3 regions of the Butyricicoccus faecihominis genome follow, and region 3 is predicted to be linked to each of the others. Evidence: predicted binding sites of a transcription regulator. Region 3 holds the regulator's gene; each other region holds the start of a gene.
What was found. Region 3 encodes Rex, which represses fermentation and respiration genes when NADH is low (regulators of the CRP and FNR family bind a similar motif). Its sites were predicted from a motif close to ATTGTTAANNNNTTAACAAT; they were not measured.

Region 1: the regulator Rex is predicted to act here: its motif matches at 2,294-2,313, upstream of IEY11_RS13005 (acetyl-CoA C-acetyltransferase).
Region 2: the regulator Rex is predicted to act here: its motif matches at 2,903-2,922, upstream of IEY11_RS10945 (phosphoglycerate kinase).

What each region holds. Positions count from the first base shown of each region.
Region 1 is NZ_BMQH01000015.1:20,480-28,643, reverse strand. Features, by position in the region: gene IEY11_RS13010 (enoyl-CoA hydratase-related protein) at 1-700, opposite strand, end outside; gene IEY11_RS13005 (acetyl-CoA C-acetyltransferase) at 1,025-2,215, opposite strand; gene IEY11_RS13000 (acyl CoA:acetate/3-ketoacid CoA transferase) at 2,407-3,963, opposite strand; gene IEY11_RS12995 (hypothetical protein) at 4,008-4,283, opposite strand; gene IEY11_RS12990 (4-hydroxyphenylacetate 3-hydroxylase family protein) at 4,401-5,846, opposite strand; gene IEY11_RS12985 (4-hydroxybutyrate dehydrogenase) at 5,956-7,137, opposite strand; gene IEY11_RS12980 (amino acid ABC transporter ATP-binding protein) at 7,423-8,164, opposite strand, start outside.
Region 2 is NZ_BMQH01000010.1:99,311-107,474, reverse strand. Features, by position in the region: gene IEY11_RS10965 (RNA polymerase sigma factor) at 1-433, shown strand, start outside; gene IEY11_RS10960 (hypothetical protein) at 354-1,274, shown strand; gene trmL (tRNA (uridine(34)/cytosine(34)/5-carboxymethylaminomethyluridine(34)-2'-O)-methyltransferase TrmL) at 1,450-1,935, shown strand; gene IEY11_RS10950 (DegV family protein) at 1,947-2,825, shown strand; gene IEY11_RS10945 (phosphoglycerate kinase) at 3,049-4,239, shown strand; gene tpiA (triose-phosphate isomerase) at 4,352-5,122, shown strand; gene gpmI (2,3-bisphosphoglycerate-independent phosphoglycerate mutase) at 5,239-6,972, shown strand; gene eno (phosphopyruvate hydratase) at 7,224-8,164, shown strand, end outside.
Region 3 is NZ_BMQH01000011.1:14-8,177, forward strand. Features, by position in the region: gene metA (homoserine O-acetyltransferase MetA) at 437-1,351, shown strand; gene IEY11_RS11175 (redox-sensing transcriptional repressor Rex) at 1,429-2,085, opposite strand; gene IEY11_RS11180 (isocitrate/isopropylmalate family dehydrogenase) at 2,125-3,282, opposite strand; gene IEY11_RS11185 (aconitate hydratase) at 3,389-5,311, opposite strand; gene IEY11_RS11190 (type III pantothenate kinase) at 5,632-6,477, opposite strand; gene IEY11_RS11195 (metallophosphoesterase family protein) at 6,504-7,010, opposite strand; gene IEY11_RS11200 (hypothetical protein) at 7,186-7,452, shown strand; gene IEY11_RS11205 (hypothetical protein) at 7,465-7,830, shown strand; gene IEY11_RS11210 (hypothetical protein) at 7,844-8,083, shown strand.

The DNA.
Region 1 (8,164 bases), on a different contig from region 3:
GAGCGGAGTTCAGGTCGGTCTGCATGCCAACGTTTACAGCTTCCTTAACCAGAGAAACAGCGATCGGAGCCTGAGCAGCGATCTCCTCAGCCAGCTTTACAGCCTCATCGAGCAGGTTCTCCAGCGGATATACGTAGTTAACCAGGCCCATGTCCAGAGCGTCCTGAGCGGTGTAGTTAGCGCGAGCGGTGTACAGCATTTCCTTAGCCTTGCCTGCGCCTACGAAGCGAGCCAGACGCTGGGTGCCGCCGCAGCCCGGGGTGATGCCCAGACCAACTTCAGGCTGACCGAAGGAAGCGTTCTCGGAAGCGAGACGGATGTCGCAGGACATAGCCAGCTCGCAGCCGCCGCCGAGGCAGAAACCGTTGATGGCAGCAATAACCGGACGCTTGAAGTTCTCGATCTTCCAGCAAACGCGGTTGGACTCGTTGCCGAACAGCTTGCCTTCTGCACAGGTCTTGGTAGCCATCTCGGAGATGTCAGCGCCTGCAACGAAGGAGTTAACGGTCTTGCCCTTCTTGTTAACGGTGGAAGAACCGGTCAGAACTACTGCATAAACGTCGTCCAGATCCTTAGCCAGCTCGTCGAATGCCTCTTCCAGCTGTGCGTACATGTCGGTGGACAGAGCGTTCATAGCCTTCATGTGCTCGATCTTAACGATCGCAACATGACCCTTTTTTTCGATTACTACGTCAGTCATTTTTAAGACTTCCTTTCAGAATATGTGCTATGAGCGTAAAACGCTCAAAAGCAATCTCCGTTCGGAGATTACCAAACATCCAAAGGATGTTTGCAGTTAAAATAGAACAGAAGCGAGCTTCTGTTCGTAAAAACCGGGGGCGTGTACCTCGGTTTTTACACCCCGACTCAGCCGCCTTGGGCGGCGTCATTCGGGTATCACAAGGTAGTTTCGTCAGGAACTACCTTGTGTATCTAGGGGACTTGCGCTCATCAAATCGCCGCACGGCGGCGGAATAAGGATAGTGGCCTACGGGCTGAAGTCCCCTAGAGTGCAAGGCGCAAGTTACTTGCAGAGCTCGTCGCGCTCAACGATGATAGCTTCGCCCATACCGCCGCCGATGCACATGGTAGCCAGACCGATGGTCAGGTCGCGCTTGATCATTTCGTGGATCAGGGTGGTGGTGATGCGGCAGCCGGCTGCACCGATCGGGTGACCCAGAGCGATTGCGCCGCCGTTTACGTTAACCTTGTCCATATCAAAGCCAAGCTCACGGTTAACAGCAGCAGCCTGTGCAGCAAATGCCTCGTTGGACTCGATCAGGTCGAGGTCAGCAACGGTCAGACCTGCGCGGGACAGAGCCTGACGGGTGGACTCGATCGGACCTACGCCCATGATGGACGGATCGCAGCCTACAGAGCCCCAGGCACGAACCTTAGCCAGCGGCTTGAGGCCGTTTGCCTTAACGAACTCCTCGGAAGCGATGATCATTGCAGCGCCTGCATCGTTGATGCCGGAAGCGTTGCCTGCGGTTACGGTGCCGCCGTCCTTCTTGAATGCCGGGCGCAGCTTGCCGAGGATCTCCAGAGTGGTGTTCGGCTTTACATGCTCGTCGGTATCAAAGATAACGGTTTCCTTCTTCTTCTTAACTTCGATCGGAACGATCTCGTCCTTGAAGCGGCCGTTAGCGATGGCAGCAGCTGCCTTCTGCTGGGAAGCGAGAGCGATCTCGTCCTGCATTTCGCGGGTGATGCCGTACTTTTCAGCTACGTTTTCTGCAGTGATGCCCATGTGGTACTGGTTGAATACATCAAATACGCCGTCGTATACCATCATATCGACCAGCTTCTTGTCGCCCATGCGAGCACCCCAGCGGGTATCGCGGGAGATGTACGGAGCACCAGACATAGACTCGCAGCCGCCTACCAGCATCATCTTGTTCTCACCGGAACGGATGATCTGGGTGCCGAGGGAGATGGCACGCATGGAGGAAGCGCAAACCTTGTTCAGGGTCATAGCCGGGGTGGTGATCGGCAGACCAGACTTCAGGCAAACCTGACGTGCTACGTTCTGGCCTACGCCGCCCTGCAGTACCTGACCGAACAGAACCTCGTCGATTGCTTCCTTGTCAACGCCTGCACGCTCGATAGCTGCCTTTGCAGCAGCGGTGCCAAGCTCGGAGGAGTGTACATCGCGGAGGGTGCCGCCGTAAGTGCCGATTGCAGTACGGGCAGCGGAACAGATGTAAACGTTCATTTAGCTGTTTCTCCTTTTCTACTGATGCGGCGAAAAAACTATGCCGCCGCATGGTGATGGAAACTCGATTTTCTTGAGTTCGTTAATATTTTATCAAACCATTCGGCAGAATGCAAGGGAAACTGGTCGATTCTGTAAAATTATATGAAAAGGCCGGTTTCCGTTTGCATAATCTGCACAAATAGAATTGATTAGTCGTTAGCCAGACCCATCAGCTCGTCACGGAAGATGCGAGCGTCCATGGTCTTGATCTCGTCAGCCATCTTCGGAACGAATTCCATCTGGTCGAGGATCTGGGTCTGCAGGTCGATGCCCGGAGCGATCTCGGTCAGGGTAACGCCTTCCGGACGCAGCTCAAATACGCAGCGCTCGGTGATGTACAGAACCGGCTGATGTACCTCGTTAGCGTAATCGCCGGAGAAGGTGATGTGCTCAACCTGCTTAACGAACTTCTTCTTAGCGCCTTCCTGGGTGATAACGAGCTTGCCGTCCTTGCACTCAGTCTTGAGGCCCTTTGCAGTGAAGGTGCCGCAGTAAACAACCTTCTTGGCGTTCTGGGTGATGTCGATGAAGCCGCCTGCACCTGCCAGACGGGTGCCGAACTTGGATACGTTCAGATCGCCGTTCGGAGCAGTCTCAGCCAGGCCGAGGAATGCAACGTCAAGGCCGCCGCCCTGATAGAAGTCGAACTGTACGTTGTGCGGGATGATGCACTGTGCGTTAGCAGCAGCGCCGAACTGGGTGCCGCCGTACGGTACACCTGCGATGGAGCCTGCCTCAACGGTCAGGGTCATCTTGTCGGAGATGCCTTCTTCAGCAGCTACGTTAGCGATCTTCTCCGGTGCGCCGGTGCCGAGGTTTACGATAGCATCCTGCGGCAGCTCCATAGCAGCACGGCGGGCGATGATCTTCTTAGCGTCCATCGGGATCGGCGGGATAGCGTCAACCGGGATGCGGAATTCGCCGGTCAGCGCGCCGTCGTACGGCATGCCGAGGCACTGCATGTTCTCCTCATCGGTGCCGACTACAACAGAGTCAACATAGATGCCCGGGATAGCAACCAGCTTCGGGTCCAGAGAACCGCCCTGTACGATCTTCTCAACCTGAACGATTACCTTGCCGCCGGAGTTCTTGCAGGCCTGAGCCATAGCAGTTACGTCCAGAGGACCGATCTCACGATGTACGGTGCAGTTGCCGTACTCATCGCAGTAGGAAGCACGCAGGAATACAACGTTGATCGGGAAGCCCTTGTACAGCAGGCGCTCCTGACCCTCGATGTTAACGATCTTTACCAGATCTTCCTTGGTAACGTCGTTCAGCTTGCCGCCGCCGTTGCGCGGGTCAGCGAAGGTCTTCAGGCCAACGTGGGTGATGGTGCCGATGTTGTGAGCAGCGATATCGCGGTACATGTGCGAGATAACGCCCTGCGGCAGGTTGTAAGCCTCGATCTTGTTGTTCAGAGCCAGCTCGCCGAGCTTCGGAGCACGGTCCCAGTGGCCGCCGATAACGCGCTTAACCATGCCTTCATGGCCGTAATGGTCACCGCCGGTGCCATCGCGGTGGCCCTGACCGGCTGCAAAGAACAGGGTCAGGTTCTGCGGGTGGCCGGTCTCAAGAAAACGCTTCTCGAGAGCCTTGGAAAGGGTCTCCGGGCAAGCACAGGATACGAAACCGCCGGTAGCAATGGTATCGCCGTCCTGAACCTTCAGAGCAGCTTCCTCCGCGGTGATGATGCTTACTTTCTTCATGTTTATCAATCCTCCTGATAATAGTGCGACCGGTTTTACAGTGGTCACGCCTGCGACGTGAAAGACCTGATTCTATCTATCGCCTGCGGAATCTCATCCGCTGCGGCAACAACAACACGGTGCGTGGCTTCGATCTCCTCATAGAGATACGGACAGCCGGTGCAGCCGCGCAGGATCAGCAGTACGTCATATGGAACACCGTCCTCCGGATAGGAGAATGAGGCGGTATCCAGAAGGGCAGCGCAAATCGCCTTGTAGGCATCGCCGCGCTCATAGCGCGGATTGCAGCCGCCGCAGAATTTTACTGTGCAGCGAAGCAAGGCGCACAACCCCTTTCTATGTAGCATTTCCGAATGTTACCATAGGGAAACAATGGGTAATAACACAAACACAGGCACTCACGGGTGCTCCATGAGTGCCTATAGTTTGCTCAGAGATTACTTGATGCGAGCAATCTTCTTTGCCAGTTCCTTCTTCATTTCAAGGTTGGACTGACGGGCAATCATGATGCGCTGAGCCTGCGGCGAGCCTGCACCGTGCATGGACTCCGGCAGATAGCCGACAGCTGCAGTACCCATGGTCATGTTCTCGATCAGGCGCAGCAGACGCATACGGTCCTCAGTCGGAACGGAAGCAACGCCCTTGAGGTACTTCTCGATGTACGGCTTGAGCTCCGGGTTGCGGTAATCAGCCTCGGACGGCTGGGTTACCATCAGGCCACCTGCCAGATCCTGTGCCAGACGAGCGATCTCGTACGGGAAGCGGGTAACGTTCTGCTTGCAGACGTTAGCCAGCAGCAGGTCGATCAGATAGTTGCCTGCCTTGGTCTTGGTGCCCTGAGAGGAGCAAGCGATACCGCAGCAGTACAGGGTCTCGTTCAGGTGGGTCATCTCGATCAGCTTGTCCTTAACGTGGGAAGCCTTGGAGGAGCCAGCCATATCGCCAGCCAGAGCGGTAGCGCCGATCAGAACGTCGCCTACGCCGACCTTGCAGCCGCCGTAAGACTGACGGTGATAGCCTGCGAAACGCTCTACGATCATGCCGGCAAACTTAACTTCGCCGTTGAGGAAGATGCGGTCGTTCGGAACGAATACGCGGTCGAAGATAACGAGAACTTCGTGGCCGCCGTATACCTTGTTGCCAACGTCGATGTCGTTGTACTCTTCCATCTTGCGGGTGTCGCAGGACTGACGGCCGTAGATCAGGGTGATGCCCTTGGAATCGGTCGGAACTGCGAAGGAGATCGCGTAGTCCTCGTCGCCCTCACGCATGGAGATGGTCGGCATTACCAGAACCTCGTGAGAGTTTACGAAGCCGGTCTGGTGAGCCTTAGCGCCGGTAACGTAAACGCCGTCAGCGGTGCGCTCTACAACGTGCAGGAACAGATCCGGGTCAGCCTGCTTGGACGGAGCGAGGGAACGGTCGCCCTTAACGTCGGTCATAGCGCCGTCAACTGCGAGATCCTCGTCCTGTACGCGGGTCAGGAACTTGAGGAAGTTCTCGTGGTACTTGGTGCCGCAAGCCTCGTCGATCTCGTAGGTGGAGGAGAATACAGCGTTCATAGCGTCCATGCCTACGCAGCGCTGGAAGCAGGCTGCGGTCTTCTGACCGAGCAGACGCTGCATCTTAACCTTCTTGATCAGGTCGTCGGTGGACTGATGCATGTGGGTGAAGCGGTTGATCTTCTTGCCGGAGATGTGGGAGGTAGCAGTCATCAGATCCTGATACTGCGGGTCCTCGGCCAGCTCGTAGGTAGCGGCGAAGGAGTTCAGGGAAGGACGGATAACCGGGTCGTCAACCGGGTTCTCTACCTTCTTGCCGAACATATACAGGTTGAGGTTCAGCTTGCGCAGGGACTCAATGTACTGGTCTTTGGTCATCATAAGTGATCAAGTATCCTTTCTCATTACAATTTGGTACACATAACATGAATAAAGAAAATAGGGCGGGGAGACGGGACTCCCCGCCCTATTCAGGCGTTACATGCGGAAATTAGAAGCACTCTTTGTATACGCGCTCGCTGAGCTCGATGCTCCACGGACGGTAAGAGTTGGTGATCAGACGCTGCTGGTTTGCATCAACAGACAGTGCAAATGCCTTAACGTCCTCTTCCTTGAAGCCGTACTCATGCAGCGGCTTCAGGTGCAGAACCTTCTCCAGGGTTACGTTCAGGGTGCGCAGAGCGTCTTCCTTGGTGCAGCCCAGGCAGCGAGCAACGATTTCCTTGAACTTGCCCAGCTCGCCAGCCGGCTCGTACTCGTCGTACATCTCGAGGATCTTGCCGAACAGAGCGTAGTTGGACTCGCCGTGCGGAACATGGTAGGTGCCGCCGAGCGGGAAGGACATGCCGTGTACGGTTGCACAGCCGGCCTTCAGGAATGCGATGCCTGCGAACAGGGAAGCATGAACGAACTCGCCGAGGTAATCCATACGAGCGTCCGGGCCTTCCAGAGCGATGCGGCGGAAGCCCTCGAGGATCATCTCCATAGCCTTAACGGAGAACATCTCGGAGGTAACGGTCTTGCGGTGCGGGGACAGGAAAGACTCGGTAGCGTGGATCAGAGCATCGATAGCGGATGCTGCGAACGGCTTGTACGGCAGGGTCTTAAGCAGATCCGGAACCAGGCAAACCTTGTTCGGGATGATGTCGTCGGAAACCAGGCCGAGCTTGGTATCGCCGCCGGTCAGCTTGCCGTCCTTCTCGTCCTTAACGATAGCAACAGAAATGTTGGTAACCTCAGAACCGGTACCGCAGGTGGTCGGGATAGCGATAACTTCCTTCTCATGTACAACAGGCTCGCGCTTGAAGTACAGCTCATGTACGGAGGTCGGGCGCTTGCAGCCGAGCAGCTTGCAAAGGTCCATGATAGCACCGCCGCCTACTGCGATTACGCGGTCGTAGGAATCGTACGGAATAGCCTCGTACATGGTCTCGATCATAGCCTCGGAAGGCTCGCCTGCACCGAACTTCTCCTGGAATACGAACTTGCTCTTGAGGCCAAGCTCTTCCATGAAGGGCTTGTAGATGAATTCGTTGGTCAGAACGACGTCGCGCTCGCCCAGCTTGAACTCCTCAGCGAAAGCACCAAAGGTGTCAAACTTGTAAATAGTCGGGGCAATGACGATCTCTCTCTTGTCCTTCATCAGGGAGGCGCTGAAAGCATCCATAGCCATAGTAGAAACATCTCCAATCAAAAATTTTATAAAAGGCCGTGCGGCTTTTTATTACATGATTTTACAGGGTGGTTTTTTCCTGTGTTCTTATTGTAGCAAATTTGCGCCAAAACTTCAACATAAACAAACAATAATTTCATCAAAAATTGACCAACTAAACCTGTACAAAAAGACAATAAAAAGTCCCGCAATCTTATTACGGGACTATTTTAACGTATTTATTGTGATTTGTAAATGGGGTAATGGTGAAAAGTACCGAAAAGTTTTTGCATAAATTTCCGTTCTTTAGCTGTTTTGCGAAAAACGGCTCAAAAATGCGCGTGTTCGCTCGTTATGCGCATTTTCAAATACCTCTGTCGGCGTGCCCTCCTCAACGATGGTGCCGCTGTCCATGAACACGACATGATCGGCCACATCGCGGGCAAACGCCATCTCGTGGGTGACGATGATCATGGTGGTGTGCTGGTCCGCCAGTGAGCGGATAACGCGCAGCACCTCGCCGGTCAGCTCGGGGTCGAGCGCCGAGGTCGGCTCATCGAAGCACAGGATATCCGGCTTGAGCGCGAGCGCACGCGCAATGGCGACACGCTGCTGCTGACCGCCGGACAGCTGGTGCGGATAGTGGCTCATGCGGCCCTCGAGGCTCATCATCTCGAGCAGCTCGATGGCGCGGTGCTCGATCTGCTCGTGAATCTCGCGCTTGTTCTGCTTGTAGTCCGGGCGTTCCTTGGCTTGCAGCAGGGGAGCGAGCATGACGTTCTCCAGTGCAGTGTACTGCGGGAACAGGTTGAACGACTGGAACACCATGCCGAAGTGCAGACGGTTCTTGCGGATCTGCGCATCGCTCTTGGCGGCATGGTCGGCAGCGTCGAGCAGTGTCTCGCCGTTTACAATGATCTTACCCTCATTCGGGGTTTCGAGAAAATTCAGGCAGCGCAGCAGCGTGGTCTTGCCCGAACCGGACGAGCCGATGATGGCAAGCGCCTTGCCGCGCTCCAATGTAAAGCTGATGTCTTTCAGCACCTTG
Region 2 (8,164 bases), on a different contig from region 3:
CCGGCTGCTGCGGGACGACACCGATTTCCGCGACACCGAGCATCTGAAAGCATGGCTGCTGCGCGTAACGCTCAGCCGGTGCACCGATCTTCGCCGCTCGGCGTGGTTTAAGCGCACCGCACCGATGGAAGCCGCCGCGGATGCTGCCGCTCCGGAACCGGAAAGCAGCAGCGAGCTGTGGCAGGCGGTACACGCACTGCCGGACGATCAGCGAATCGCGGTGTGGCTGCACTATGTGGAGGGCTACCGCACAGAGGAAATCGCGGAAATGGTCGGATGCCGTCCGGCAACGGTACGCACGCGGCTGTATCGCGCAAGAAAGCAATTAAAGCTGGATTTGGAGGGATCTTACGATGAAGAACAACTGGAACGAACTGAAGGACATCAAGGCTCCGCAGGAGCTCAAGGAGCGAACGCTGGCAGCAGCTCGTGAGGCGCGTAAGCTGACGAACGAACCGCTGCATGCGGTGCCGCGCCATCCGTGGGGAATGGCAAAGCGCCTTCTGGCGGCAGCCTGCGCGTTCGGTATTGTGCTGGGCGGTACGGCGGTTTATCGCATGCATAATGGCACCGCGCAGACCGGCAGTGCAGTCGTAGCGGATGCCATCAGTCACACATTCGGCTTTGCAGCCTATGCCGCCGACACCGGCGAGCTGCGTCAGCCGAAGGACAGCAAAATCGTGTTCGACACCGGCAGCGGCGCAGACGATCCGGAAAAGGGTTTTTACTCCGGCTGTCTGTTCAAAGTCACCGGCGAGAATATCAAAACCATATCCGCGACCATCGACAAGGGCGCAGTCTACCGCGCGAAAACCGTCAAGGATACATCGGCCGACCGTGACGAGTGGGTGCGCTCGATGCATCAGGGCACCAACCCCGAACTCGACGGTGCAGACCGGATCATGGTCTGGGGCAGTGACGAGATGCATATGTACGCCGACCTGTGCTGGAAGCTGGACAACGGCTTCACCGACGAGTACGACCCGGACGCCGGCTACGGTCTGTGGCTGCCCAGCCAGCCGGAAACTACGGACGATGATCTGCAGGATTCGTGGCACGCGGCCGTGGACGGTTTTGAGGGCGCAAAGCTGACCGTTACCATCACCTTTACTGACGGCTCGGAGCAGACCCGCTCGATGACGCTGCACACCGGCAAGCTGGGCGTGGAATACAAGGACGATACGTCCGGTCCGAGCCTTACCGGCGAAGTGCTGACCGATGAGCAGGCCGCAGCGGAAGGCTATATCTATGGCGTCTATGCGGATATTGAGTAATTGAAGATATGTGCCGTTCGTTCAAAATCATCAAAAATTAGTATAGTGCATGAAAATTTCCTCTGAATCTTGTGTTCAGAGGAAACTTTTTTGCGGAAAAATGGGAATATACCTTGAAAAATACGGTGTTATCGCATAAAATAGAAGAAGTTTAGTTCGTAAATGAGGCGAAAGTATGCTCAACATTGTTTTGGTCGAGCCGGAGATCCCGCAGAACACCGGCAACATTGCCCGCACCTGTGCGGCGACAGGCTGTGTGCTGCATCTGGTCGAGCCGCTCGGCTTTGCTATCGACGATAAGCGCATGAAGCGGGCCGGTCTGGATTACTGGCACCTGCTCGATGTGCGTATGTATAAAAATCTGGATGAATTTTTTGAGAAAAATCCGGACGGCCGCTACTTCTATGCGACAACAAAGGCACCGCACGCCTATCATGAGGTGGAATACTGCGACGGCGACTACCTGATGTTCGGCAAAGAGACCCGCGGTCTGCCGGAAGCGCTGCTCATCGAGCACCCGGAACGCTGCGTCCGCATTCCCATGAGAGAGGGCGCGCGCAGCCTTAATCTGTCTAACTCGGTCGCTGTTATTGTGTTTGAGGCACTGCGGCAGACCGGCTTTGAAAATCTGAGACTTGCGGGACCGTTTCCGCAGGCATAAAGGAGTAAAGAATGGAAAAGATTCATATTTTGACCGATTCCTCATCGGATATTCCGCACGATCTGGTAGAGGCGCACGGCATTGAGATCGTTCCGATCATGCTGACGCATGAGGGACGCAGCTTCCGCGAATATTACGACATCACATCTGAGGACTACTGCAGGCTGCTCGAGACCAGCAGCGAGATTCCCGGCACGGCCATGACTACGCCGACCGTATTCCTCGAGTCCTACAACCGTGCATTTGAGCGCGGCTGCACGCATCTGCTGGCAGTGCTCATCAACGGCGGCGGCTCGGGTACCTATCAGGCGGCCTGCCTTGCAAAATCCATGTTCGAGGAGGAGCAGGGTGAGGGCAAAATGACCATCGAGGTCATCGACTCCAAGACATACACCTATATTTACGGACACATTGTTGTCAAGGCTGCCGAAATGCGTGAGCAGGGCGAGAGCTTTGACGCGATCGTCAGCGTGGTAAAAAGCCGTCTTAACCGCGTGGAAGCCTACCTCGGTGTGTACAGCCTCAAGTTCCTCAAGAAGTCCGGCCGTATTTCGGGCGGCGCGGCCTTCGTGGGTGAGGCGCTCGGTCTCAAGCCCATCAGCCATGTGTATGACGGTGCGGTAAAGGTGTGTGACAAGGTGCGCGGTGAGAAGGCACTCGTTGCCGGAATGAGCAAAAAAGTCTCCGCCCGTGTGGTGCAGCCGGATAAGCAGACGGCTATCCTGCTCTACGGCGACGTACCCGCCGAGCGTCTGGATGAAATGGAAAAGCGTCTGCGTACCGAAATTGGATTCCGCGATGTGGAACGCGTAGCGATCGGTCCTTCGGTTCTGACAAATACTGGTCCGCTGGCGATGGCTGTAGCGTATTATGGAACGCCGCGGGATTGATGCAAAAATTGTGAATGTTGTTTAATATTTCGCAACTTTTTGGCGAAAAACGCAAAAATCCTCTAAAAGCGAGTTGGAATGTGATGATTTTCACAATTTTGCTTGCGAATGACACGAATTACGAGTATAATTCTGTATTGGAAACGGAATTATTTAAGTAATAAGTTCGTGCTTTTGTTCCTTATCGTAACTTTATAATACATCTTAAAGGAGAGGGATATTTATGCAGTATAACAAGAAGAGCGTTGAGGATATCGACGTATCCGGCAAGAAGGTAATTGCCCGCTGCGATTTTAACGTACCGCAGGACGAGAACGGCAACATCACCGACGACAAGCGCATCCGTGCTTCGCTGGAGACCATCAACTACCTGCTGGATCACAACGCTGCTGTAATCCTGTGCTCGCACCTCGGCCGTCCGAAGGGCGAAGTAAACATGAAGTATTCGCTGGCTCCGGTCGCTAAGCGTCTGGGCGAGCTGCTTGGCAAGGAAGTCAAGCTGGCAAAGGACGTTGTAGGCGAGGATGCTAAGAAGCTGGCCGCTGAGGTTAAGCCGGGCGAGGTCGTTCTGCTTGAGAATGTTCGCTTTGAAAAGGGCGAGACCAAGAACGACGCTGCGCTGGCAAAGGCTATGGCTGACATGGCTGACATTTACGTCAACGACGCATTCGGCACCGCACACCGTGCACACGCTTCCACCGCAGGCATCGCAGATTACCTGCCGGCTGTATGCGGTTTCCTGATCAAGAAGGAAATCTCCATCATGGGCAAGGCTCTGAGCGACCCGGCTCGTCCGTTCGTTGCAATCCTGGGCGGCGCTAAGGTTTCCGACAAGATCGGCGTTATCGAGAACCTGATTGACAAGTGCGACACCATCATCATCGGCGGCGGCATGGCCTACACCTTCTCCAAGGCAAAGGGCGGCGAGATCGGCACCTCTCTCTGTGAGGAAGACAAGATCGAGCTGGCACTCGGCCTGCTCAAGAAGGCTGCTGACAAGGGCGTTAAGCTGCTCCTGCCGGTTGATACCGTTTGTGCAGATCACTTCGGCGCGGACGCTGCTCCGGTCGTATACGAGGCTGGCAAGATCCCGGCTGACATGATGGGCATGGACATTGGCCCGAAGACCGTAGAGCTGTTCTCCGAGGCTGTCAAGGACGCAGGCACCGTTGTTTGGAACGGTCCGATGGGCGTATTCGAGTTTGACACCTTCGCAGTCGGCACCAAGGCTGTTGCCAAGGCAATCGCTGAGAGCAAGGCTGTTTCCATCATCGGCGGCGGCGACTCCGCAGCTGCTGTTGAGAAGCTGGGCTTTGCTGACAAGATGACCCACATCTCTACCGGCGGCGGCGCTTCTCTGGAGTTCCTCGAGGGTCTGGAGCTGCCGGGCATCGCATGCCTGCAGGACAAGTAAGTCCATTAGGAACGCTTTATATCGGAGCGCGTTCTGTTGAGCGCTCCGTATAAATACATAAAGATTTAAGACGGAAAAGTCCGTCCGAATGTTTGAAAGGGGTAAAACCAACATGAATCGCAGATATCGTAAGACCATTATCGCCGGCAACTGGAAGATGAACAAGACTCCGGCAGAGGCTAAGGCTCTGATCGAAGAGATGAAGCCGCTCCTGTCCAAGACCAAGTGGTGCGAGATGGTTCTTTGCGTACCGTTTACCGATATTCAGGCTGCTGTAAAGGCTGCTAAGGGCTCCAAGATTGCAATCGGCGCTGAGAACATGCACTTCGAGAAGTCCGGCGCTTTCACCGGCGAGATCTCCGCTGACATGCTCAAGGAGCTGGGCGTTAAGTACGTTATCATCGGCCACTCCGAGCGCCGTCAGTACTTCAACGAGACCGACGAGGCTTGCGGCAAGAAGGTTCAGGTCGCTCTCGAGAACGGTCTGCGCCCGATCCTGTGCGTAGGCGAGTCTCTGACCGAGCGCGAGCAGGACGTTACCATGGAAGTTATCCGCAAGCAGATCAAGATCGCTCTGCAGAACGTAGCTGTTGAGGACATTAAGAAGGTTGTCATCGCTTACGAGCCGATCTGGGCAATCGGTACCGGCAAGACCGCTACCGCAGAGCAGGCTAACGAGGTTTGCTCCGCTATCCGTGACTGCCTGCGCGAGAAGTACGGCGCACGCGCTGCACGCGGCATCACCATCCAGTACGGCGGCTCTATGAACGCGAAGAACGCTTCCGAGCTGCTGGCTCAGCCGGACGTTGACGGCGGCCTGATCGGCGGTGCCTCCCTGAAGAGCGCTGACTTCGCTACCATCGTAGAAGCAGCTAACCAGTAAGATAAGGATACGGGAAAGGGAAACGCTCCCTCACCGTTTTGCGGAGGGGGACATGGTGCATATCGTGTCCCCTTTTATTCTCTTATCGTTCGCTTCTGTAAAGGAGTTTTATCAGTATGAAAAAAACCACTATGCCGGGCATGCCGGAGGTAGAGGTAGTCGAGATCAAGACTTCCGCACCGGTTAATGTTCTGGCAGATCCGGCTCCTGCAAAAAAGCCGGCGGCAAAGCGTACTCGCAAGACCGCTGCTAAGACTGCCGAGGAGAAAAAGCCGGCAGCAAAGCGCGGCCGCAAGCCCAAGGCAGCCGCCGCTGCTGCCAAGAAGGCAGAGGGCCCGAAGAAGCCGACCGCTCTGATTATCATGGACGGCTTCGGTCACCGCGAGGAGACCAAGGGCAACGCCATCGAGGCTGCTAAAAAGCCGAATCTCGATAAGATTTTCGCAGAGAACCCGCTCACCTATATCGGTGCATCCGGTCTGGACGTTGGTCTGCCGGACGGCCAGATGGGCAACTCCGAGGTTGGCCACACCAACATCGGTGCAGGCCGCATTGTATATCAGGAGCTGACCCGCATCACCAAGGCCATCCAGGACGGCGATTTCTTCGAGAATCCGGCTCTGATGAGCGCTATCAACCAGTGCAAGTGGTTCGATTCCACCCTGCACATTTTCGGTCTGCTGTCTGACGGCGGTGTGCATTCCCACATTGACCACATGTTTGCACTGCTCGAGCTGGCACGCCGCAATGGTCTGCGCAAGGTTTGCTTCCACTGCTTCATGGACGGCCGCGACACGCCGCCGCAGTCCGGTATCGAGTATATCGACCGCCTGCAGGCCAAGATCGACGCTGTCGAGGTCGGCTGCATTGCAACCGTATCCGGCCGTTACTACGCAATGGATCGTGATAACCGCTGGGATCGCGTACAGAAGGCGTACAACGCTATCGCACTCGGCGAAGGCGAGCACGCTGCTACCGCACACGAGGCTATGGAGCAGTCCTACGCAAACGGCGTAACCGACGAGTTCGTTGTTCCGGTTATCGTTACCGAGGGCGCGACCGTCAAGGACGACGACGCGATCATCTTCGCAAACTTCCGCCCCGACCGTGCGCGTGAGATCACCCGTGCATTCGTTGATCCGGAATTCACCGGCTTTGAGCGCGTACAGCCTAAGATCCACTACGTCTGCATGACGCAGTATGATGCTACTATTCCGGGCGTGGAAATCGCCTTCAAGCCGCAGAGCCTGAAGAACACGTTCGGCGAATATATCTCCGATCTGGGTATGACCCAACTCCGCATTGCCGAGACCGAGAAGTACGCACACGTTACGTTCTTCTTCAACGGCGGCGTTGAGAAGGAGTACCCGGGCGAGGATCGTGCTCTGATCCCGTCCCCGAAGGTTGCAACCTATGATCTCCAGCCGGAGATGAGCGAGCCTGCCGTTACCGAGGAGTGCGTAAAGCGCATCCTGTCCGGCAAGTACGACGTTGTTATCCTCAACTTCGCAAACTGCGATATGGTCGGTCACACCGGCGTATTCGAGGCTGCCGTAAAGGCGATTGAGGCTACCGATGACGGCGTAGGCAAGGTCGTTGACGCCATCCTCAAGATGGGCGGCCAGTGCCTGATCACCGCCGACCACGGCAACGTCGATCAGATGCTTGATGCCGATGGTGTTACTCCGTTCACCGCACATTCCACTAACCCGGTGCCGCTCGTAATGATCGGTCACGAGGGCAAGCTGGCAGAAGGCGGCGTACTGGCTGATCTGGCTCCCACCATGCTGGATATGATGGGTCTCAAGCAGCCGGAGGAGATGACGGGTCACTCGCTGCTCGTAAAGTGAGCCTCTAAGAGGGACGCTGTCCCCCTTAGATACCGAAAAAGTTCCCAAGGAAACTTTTTCGGATATCCCCCTCATCTTTGCACGGCAAAGACGGTTCGGGACACGTGTCCCGAAGCAGTGGTATAAAAGTCCGGCAGAGCTGGACTTTTATGGGGAATTTTATCGCCGCGTGCGCGCGGCGCAGCAAAAATGTGATTTTTGCTGTTTCGTTAGCCAACCATTTTATTTTATAATAAGAAGGAGAAAGAATTATGAAGGGCTACATTGAAATTGTTGATGTAATCGGCCGCGAAGTTATGGACTCCCGCGGCAACCCGACCGTTGAGGTTGAGGTTTACGTTGAGGGCGACACCGGCGCATACATGGGCCGCGCTGCTGTTCCGTCCGGTGCTTCCACCGGTATCTTCGAGGCTTGCGAGCTGCGTGACGGCGACAAGTCCCGCTACAACGGCAAGGGCGTACTCAAGGCTGTTGACGCTGTAAACGGCGAGATCGCTGAGGTTGTTATCGGCATGAACGCTCTCGACCAGCAGGCAATCGACAAGGCTATGATCGAGGCTGACGGCACCCCGAACAAGACCAAGTTCGGCGCAAACGCTATCCTCGGCGTATCCCTGGCTGTTGCCAAGGCTGCTGCAGAGGCTCTGAGCCTGCCGCTGTACAACTACATCGGCGGCTGCAACGCTAAGACCCTGCCGATGCCGATGATGAACATCCTGAACGGCGGTGCACACGCTACCAACAACGTTGAGATTCAGGAATTCATGATCATGCCGGTTTCCGCTCCGTCCTTCCGCGAGGCTCTGCGCCGCTGTGCAGAGGTATTCCATCAGCTGAAGACCACCCTGAAGGAGAACGGCACTCCGGCAGCAGGTGTAGGCGATGAGGGCGGCTACGCTCCGAACCTGAAGAAGGACGAGGATGCTCTGAAGGTTATCGTTCAGGCAATCGAAGAAGCTGGCTACAAGCCGGGCGAGGACTTCATGATCGCAATCGACGCTGCTTCCTCCGAGTGGTGGAACGACGAGGAGAAGTGCTATATCCAGCCGAAGTCCGGCAAGAAGCTGACTCAGCAGCAGCTGGTTAAGATGTGGAAGAACTTCGCTGAGAAGTACCCGATCATCTCCCTCGAGGACGGCATGGCAGAGGAAGACTGGGAAGGCTGGGCTATGCTGACCAAGACTCTGGGCGA
Region 3 (8,164 bases):
AGCACATCGTTGTTTAATTTACAAGGTACAATCTGCTGTTTTCAAAGAGTTTTCACAACTTTTCGTTGTTCTTAACCGCTCATCAACAGCTTATTTAGTATATCAAAACCAGAAGCATTTGTCAAGAACTTTTTTCGATTTATTTTTCAATCAATCTTCGTTCATCGACTCGATTCTATTTTGACCGCTGTCGAAACAGCCTATTCAGGATACCAAACTTTTCACCATTTGTCAAGAACTTTTTTCAAATCCTTTTTTCGTATGCTGAACCGCTGTTTGAAAACAGCTTATTCAGGATACCATTATTCCCCCTGTTTTGTCAACAGTTATTTTTCATTTTTCTGCATTTTATGCAAACCCTTGAGATACTGCCGTAAATCTGCTATACTGAATATATTATATATAAAGATTTGTAAAGAAAAAAGGAGGTGTCGGCTTGCCTATCAAGATAGCCGACAGTCTGCCGGCACGCGCCGTATTGGAGAGCGAAAACATTTTCGTTATGACCGAACACCGTGCCGCGACACAGGACATTCGTCCTCTTCGCATCGGTTTACTCAACCTGATGCCATTGAAAATCATTACTGAAACCCAGATCCTGCGCTGTTTATCCAACACGCCGATCCAGATCGAGGTCGATCTGATCCAGACCGAAACGTACCATTCCAAAAATACGCCGGAGGATCATCTTCTCACCTTCTACAAGACGTTCGACGATATCCGCGACCAGAAATATGACGGTTTTATCATCACCGGTGCGCCGGTAGAGACCATGTCGTTTGAGGAAGTCGAATACTGGAAGGAACTGACCGAGATCATGGACTGGACTAAAACGCACGTTCATTCCACGCTGCACATCTGCTGGGGGGCGCAGGCCGGTCTGTATTATCACTACGGTATTCCGAAGTACATGCTGCCCGAAAAAATGTCCGGTATTTTCAAGCACCATGTTCTGCTGCCGAAGGAGCCGCTGCTGCGCGGCTTTGATGATATCTTCTGCGCACCGCACTCGCGCCACACCGAGGTGCGTGCCGCCGACATCCGCAAAAACGATCGTCTGACCATTCTCGCAGAGTCGCACGAAGCCGGTGTGCACATCGTAGAGGCAATGAACGGCCGTCAGATCTTTGTGCTGGGCCACGGCGAGTACGACGCCGACACGCTCAAAAAGGAGTATGAGCGTGATCTGGCTAAAGGCATGAACCCGGAGGTGCCGCGCCATTACTTCCGCAACGATGATCCCAATGAGGACGTACTGGTGACCTGGAAGGCACATGCCAACCTGTTTTACACCAACTGGGTCAACTATTATGTGTACCAGACAACACCGTATTATCTGGACAAAATGTAATACCAAAGCCGCTCATCCATTGGATAGCGGCTTTTTTCGCACAAAAAAGGGAGTATCAAAAGATACTCCCTTTCGTTTTACAGGTTCTGCGCTCTTTCCTCGTCTGCTGCGCCGACCAGATGGCACAGTGTCATCAGGCTGTCCGACAGATGCACGTTTTCGACCGGAACGCCCAGTCCCTCCAAATGAAGGTCCTCGCCGGTGAAATTCCACAGACCGCGGATACCGCGCTCTACCAGACCGTGTGCGATACGCGGAGCATCTCCGCGCGGAATGGTGAGCACCGCCACATCCGGCTTGTTGCGCTCAATAAACTCCGCAAGCGTATCCGCGCTGCGTACCTCATGGCCGCCAAAGCGCTGACCGATGAGCTGCGGATTTGCGTCAAACGCACACAGCAGCTCAAAGCCGCTGGCAGAAAAGTTAAAGTTATTAAGCAGTGCACGACCGAGGTTGCCGGCACCCAGCAGAATCGCCGTGCGGCCGGTCCGCAGACCCATGATCGCACCCAGCTCCTCCTGCAGTTTGTCGATATTATAGCCGTAGCCCTGCTGACCAAAGCCGCCGAAGCAGTTAAAGTCCTGACGAATCTGCGAAGCGGTCAGTCCCATGCGCTCTGCCAGTGCTTTGGAGGAGATACGCTGCTCCCCTTCAGCCTTCAGCTCACAAATATTCCGATAATAGCGAGGCAATCGCTGAATTACCGCTTTGGAAACCTCTTGCTTGTGTTCCACAGACCCTCTCCCTCTCTCAAATTCTATTTCTCGTGTAAATTACAGCTTAGCGATGGTATCCAGCACATAATCGGTAAATTCCTGTGCGGTTGCACCGGTATCACGACCGGTAACAACAACCTTGTGCTCCTCTACCATGCAGATATCAAGTGCGCGGTCGAGCTTCTTCGCCAGTTCGATTTCACCGATGTGCTCAAGCAGCATAACAGCTGCACGCAGTACGGAGGACGGATCCGCGTACTTTGCGCGGCCTTCCTGTACCATACGCGGCGCAGAGCCATGAATTGCCTCGAACATCGCATAGCGCTTGCCGATATTGGCAGAGCCTGCCGTGCCAACACCGCCCTGGATCTCAGCGGCCTCGTCGGTGATGATGTCGCCGTACAGGTTCGGCAGTACAACGACCTTAAAGTCGCGGCGGCGCTTGTCGTCGAGCAGCTTTGCTGTCATGATGTCGATGTACCAGTCATCAAACTGTACTTCCGGATACTCCTTGGCTACCTTCTGGCAGGTATCGAGGAACTTGCCGTCGGTGGTCTTGATGATATTCGCCTTGGTGACGCAGGAAACGCGGTTCTTGCCGGTCTTGCGTGCATAGTCGAAGGCCAGACGAGCGATACGCTCGCAGCCCTGCGAGGTAGCTACGGTAAAGTCGATGAACAGATCGTCGTCGATCTGCACGCCCTGCGAACCGACAGCGTAGCCGCCCTCGGTGTTCTCGCGGTAGAACGTCCAGTCGATACCCAGCTCCGGCACCTTTACCGGGCGCACGTTGGCAAACAGGTCGAGACCCTTGCGCATTGCAACGTTTGCGGACTCTACGTTCGGCCACGGATCGCCCTTGCGCGGGGTCGTGGTGGGGCCCTTCAGGATAACGTGGCACTTCTTCAGCTCTTCCATAACGTCGGGCGGGATAGCGCAGCCGAGCTCGGCACGGCGCTCGATGGTCAGACCATCGATCACGCGGAACTCTACCTTACCGGCCCTTACCTTGTCCGCCAGCAGAACCTCCAGCGCGTGCTGGGCCATGCCGGTGATCATCGGGCCGATGCCGTCGCCGCCGCACACGCCGATGATCAGCTTGTCCAGCTTGGAGTAATCAATAAAATCGTCCTGCGCCTTCATATCCATGATACGCTTGCGCTGGCTCTCTACAACTGCCTCAAATTTATCCAGAACAGACTGGTCGATAGACATGGTTTTGTCCTCCTACACCATTGATATTATTTTAACAAAAGAAAATATGGCTGTCAAGTCCGACCAGAGAACCCGCTTGGCTCTCCGGTCGGCATAACGTCTTGACTCACTTGCTCTGCTGACGTGCGTACAGCAGCGTGCCGCCTGCAAGCAGTGCGTGACGCTGGCGCTCGGAAACCTCACAGTCGGCCTTGAAGGTCTTGCCGCCGCAAACAACGGTGACCTGCTCGCCGTTCTTCACTTCCTCGAGCACGTTCGGCAGAGAGATTTCATCCAGCAGATTGACTGCATCGTAGTCCGCCGGATCGGCAAAGGTCAGCGGGATGATGCCGGAGTTGACCAGATTTGCCTTGTGAATTCGTGCGAAGGACTTGCACAGTACAGCCTTTACGCCCAGATACAGCGGAACGAGCGCCGCGTGCTCACGGGACGAGCCCTGACCGTAGTTTGCGCCGCCGACAATTACGCCGCCGCCCTGCTCCTTGCAGCGGGACGGGAACTCCGGATCGACGTTGATGAAGCAGTAGTTGGAGTAGTACGGCACGTTCGAGCGGTACGGCAGCAGCTTTGCGCCGGCCGGCAGGATGTGGTCGGTGGTGATGTTGTCCTCGGTCTTGAGAACGACCTTGCCGGTGTAGGATGCCTCGAGCGCCTTGCCCAGCGGGAACGGCTTGATGTTCGGGCCGCGAACGACCTCAACCTCAGCTGGATTCTCGGCCGGCTTTACGATCATGTTGTCGTTGATGGTGAAATGCTCGGGCATTTCGATCTCCGGCATCTCACCAAGGGTGCGCGGATCGGTCAGCACACCGGTCAGTGCAGACGCTGCTGCAACCTCCGGAGATACGAGGAAGATCTGTGCATCCTGGGTGCCGGAACGGCCCTCAAAGTTGCGGTTGAAGGTACGCAGCGATACGCCGCCAGACTCCGGCGACTGGCCCATGCCGATGCAGGGACCGCAGGCGCATTCAAGGATACGCGCACCGGCCGAAATGATATCCGCCAGAGCGCCGTTCTGCGCCAGCATATTGAATACCTGCTTGGAACCGGGGCTGATAGTCAGAGAAACCTCCGGGCTTACGGTCTTGCCCTTGAGGATGGAGGCAACCTTCATCATGTCGTAGTAAGAGGAGTTGGTGCACGAACCGATGCAGCACTGGTTTACCTTGATCTCGCCGATCTCGGATACCTTCTTGACGTTATCCGGCATGTGCGGCATAGCAGCCAGCGGCTCAAGCGCGGACAGGTCTACGGTGTACTCCTCGTCGTACTCTGCGTCCGGGTCGGAGGACAGCGGTACCCATACGTCGCCGCGGCCCTGTGCCTCGAGGAACTTCTTGGTTGCCTCGTCGGACGGGAAGATCGAGGTGGTAGCGCCCAGCTCAGCGCCCATGTTGGTGATGGTGGCACGCTCCGGTACGGACAGGGTCTTTACGCCCTCGCCTGCGTACTCTACGATCTTGCCGACACCGCCCTTGACGGTCATCTGGCGCAGTACGTCCAGAATAACGTCCTTCGCAGATACCCACGGAGACAGCTTGCCGGTCAGATTGACGCGGACCATCTTCGGCATCGGAATGTAGTATGCCCCGCCGCCCATTGCAACTGCAACGTCCAGACCGCCGGCACCGAACGCCAGCATGCCGATGCCGCCGCCGGTCGGCGTATGGCTGTCCGAACCGATCAGAGTCTTGCCCGGTGCGCCGAAGCGCTCCAGATGTACCTGATGGCAGATGCCGTTGCCTGCCTTCGAGTAGTAGATACCGTGCTTCTTAGCGACAGAACCGATATATTTGTGGTCGTCCGCATTCTCGAAGCCGGACTGCAGGGTATTGTGGTCAATGTAAGCGACCGAACGCTCGGTCTTGACCTGATCGACGCCCATCGCCTCAAACTGGAGATAAGCCATCGTGCCGGTGGCATCCTGCGTCAGCGTCTGGTCGATCTTGAGACCGATTTCCTGACCCAGTACCATTTCGCCGTCTACCAAGTGCGCTTTCAAAATCTTCTGCGCGATTGTCATACCCATGTGTGTTTCCTTCGCTCCTTTATGTCCCGACGCGAAAGACTTTCGCTTTCGCGCCCCATTCTCGTCAGAATGGGTGGTTGCGGCTTCCACAGCCTTCTCCACGGTGTAACCCACACCGTGCCCAAAAACAAAAATAGAAGTGGTGTTCGCATACACGAAACCACTTCTATTTTACAACATTCTATCGGTTTTGCAAAGCACTTTTCACCGCAGTGATTTGAAAAAGTTCAAGCCTTTTTCTGCGTTTTTTCAGCAGAATTACTGTTTTCGGCAGAAAGTCACTTGTGTTTGCTGAAAAAGCGGTTCCACGGCAGCTTAACTTATTTGTTCTCCTGCCATGCACCTTCCTCAGTCACTTCGATGACGCTGTTATTCATATCCAGCTTGCGGTTTTCAAACGCCTCGCGGTTGTTCTCGTAGATGAGACGCAAGCCCTCGAGCGTCAGGTTCGGGTCCACATCGTCGATGAGGTCGCAGTATTCCGCCATCATGCGGCCCATGCCGCCGGTAGCGACTACTCTTGCCTTGCCGCCCAGTTCCTTCTGGATATCCGTGATGATGCCGGTCAGCGCGCCGACATAGCCGCGCACCGCACCGGACTGCATGGACTGCACAGTGGTCTTGCCGATGGCATTCTCCGGCCGCTCAATGTCCACGCGCGGCAGCTTGGATGCCTTGAGGAACAGCGCCTCCATCGCCACCTTCAGACCCGGGAAAATCGCGCCGCCCTGATACGCGCCGTTCTCGTCGATGGCATCAAAGGTGGTCGCCGTGCCGATATCCACGATGATGAGCGGCTTGCCGTACTTGCGAACCGCAGAAACCGCGTTGACCAGGCGGTCCGCGCCGACCTCGCGCGGGTTGGCATAGCAGTTTTCAATGCCGATATCCGCATCGCGGCCTGCAATGACCGGCTGCACAAACAGATACTTGCGGATGGCGTTGATGAGCGTGTACATCACCGGCGGCACGACCGACGCGATAACGACCGCCGTCGTATCCGCACAGGCGATATCGTGGAAGTGATAATACTGCGCGATCAGCATACCCAGCTCATCCGAGGTGCGCTCAGAATTGGTGGAAATGCGGAACGAGCCGCGCAGCTTGTCTCCGTCATATAAACCGAACACCATGTTGGTGTTGCCTACGTCGATTGCTAAAAGCATAATGTTCTCCTAATTTTCTATTTCTCTTACAGACTCTCTTTTCGCAGCAGACTGCCGTCCTCATCGACCAGCTCGAGCAGCGTAGCCCGTCCGTTCTCGATGGTCAGCCGTGCATAGCTGGCCGGACCGCCGCGCGGCAGACTGATACTGCCCGGATTGCATACCCACACGCCGTTCTCCCGCTCGAGCATCATGCGGTGCGTATGCCCGAAAAAGGCAAGCGCGCAGTGCTCCTCGTAAGCCCGCTGGGACACAATGCCGCTCGACAGCATGCCGACACGCTCACGGTGGCCGTGCGTGATATAAATCCGCACGCCGCCCGGTGTCACAACCGCATTCAGCGGCACTTCGGGATCAAAATCGTTGTTGCCCCGCACACGGCAGATCGGCATAGCCGGGAACACACGCTCGATCTCCCGGGCATCCTCGGCGTGATCGCCTAAGTGAATGACCGCCTCCGGTTCTTCCCTGTCTACCGCAAAGGCCATTGCCATGTTATAGCCGTGGGAATCTGCAAATATCAGCACTTTCATGTTGTTCCCTCTCTCTGCACCGCCGCACATATAGCTGTATTTTACACCGAGTATCCCGCGATGTAAAGTAATTTTCTTGCGATCAGCCACAATTTATTTCCCGGTGCACACACTTCTCCTCCCGGCGGCATATACTGTCATGAAACAACTTCTTATGAGAGAGGACGGGACGCGAATGAATCAGAACGAACTGCTCCGCAGACTTGCGGCACAGGCCGGTGGAGATGCAGCACTCGAACGGCTTTCCGGTGCGCTCGGCACCGCAGACGGCAGGCGTGCGGTCGAGCAGCTGTCCGCACAGCATGCCGATGAGCTGGAACAGGCCGCAAAAGCCGCTCAAAGAGGTGACATGCGCAGCGCAGCACAGGCAGCGCAAAAACTCATGCAGACACCCGAGGGTGCGCGGCTTGCCGCTCAGCTGCGGCACATTTTCGGCAAATAAGGAGGCTTTTGCATGGAAAACGATATGCTTTCCTCGCTGCTGAGCGACCCGGAAGCACTGCAGAACGCGATGAAAACCGTGTCCGACCTGCTCGGCGGTCAGCCGTCCGCACAGGCAGAGCCGCAGAGCACCTACGACCCTGCTTCCGAGATGATGCAGAAAGCGCTTCCGGTCATCGGCGCGATCGCGCAGAGCGGACAGAATGCCGTAAAACCGGAAAAACGCGCACTGCTCGGTGCGCTCAAGCCGTTCGTTGCCGAGGAGGTCTCCGGCCAGTTCGACCGTGCCCTCCGTCTGGTCAGCATGGCTCGGATGGCGCGCGCGGCACTCGGACAGGTGAACCTCTCTGCAGACGATACCGCGCCGCGAGCCTTATAGGAGGTGCTGACCCATGTATAACCGCTATCTTGCCGCCGCAGAGCAGACCGCACCGGAAACAAACGAATCGCCGCAGAGCAGCACCTTTTCCGGTCTCGGACGCACGCTGAATGCGCGTCTGCAGGGTGTCCGGCTGGACATGGATACTATGATCGCCCTGCTCATCGTGTGGTTCCTGCTGATGGACGATGACGGCGTGGTGGATTGGGAACAGTTTCTGCTCACCGCCGCCCTGCTCCTGTTTGGGCTGTGAGTACATGAAAAAACTGCCGCACGGTTGATGTGCAGCAGTTTTTTATTGCATTCGCGTGCTATAATTGAGAATGAGCGCTAT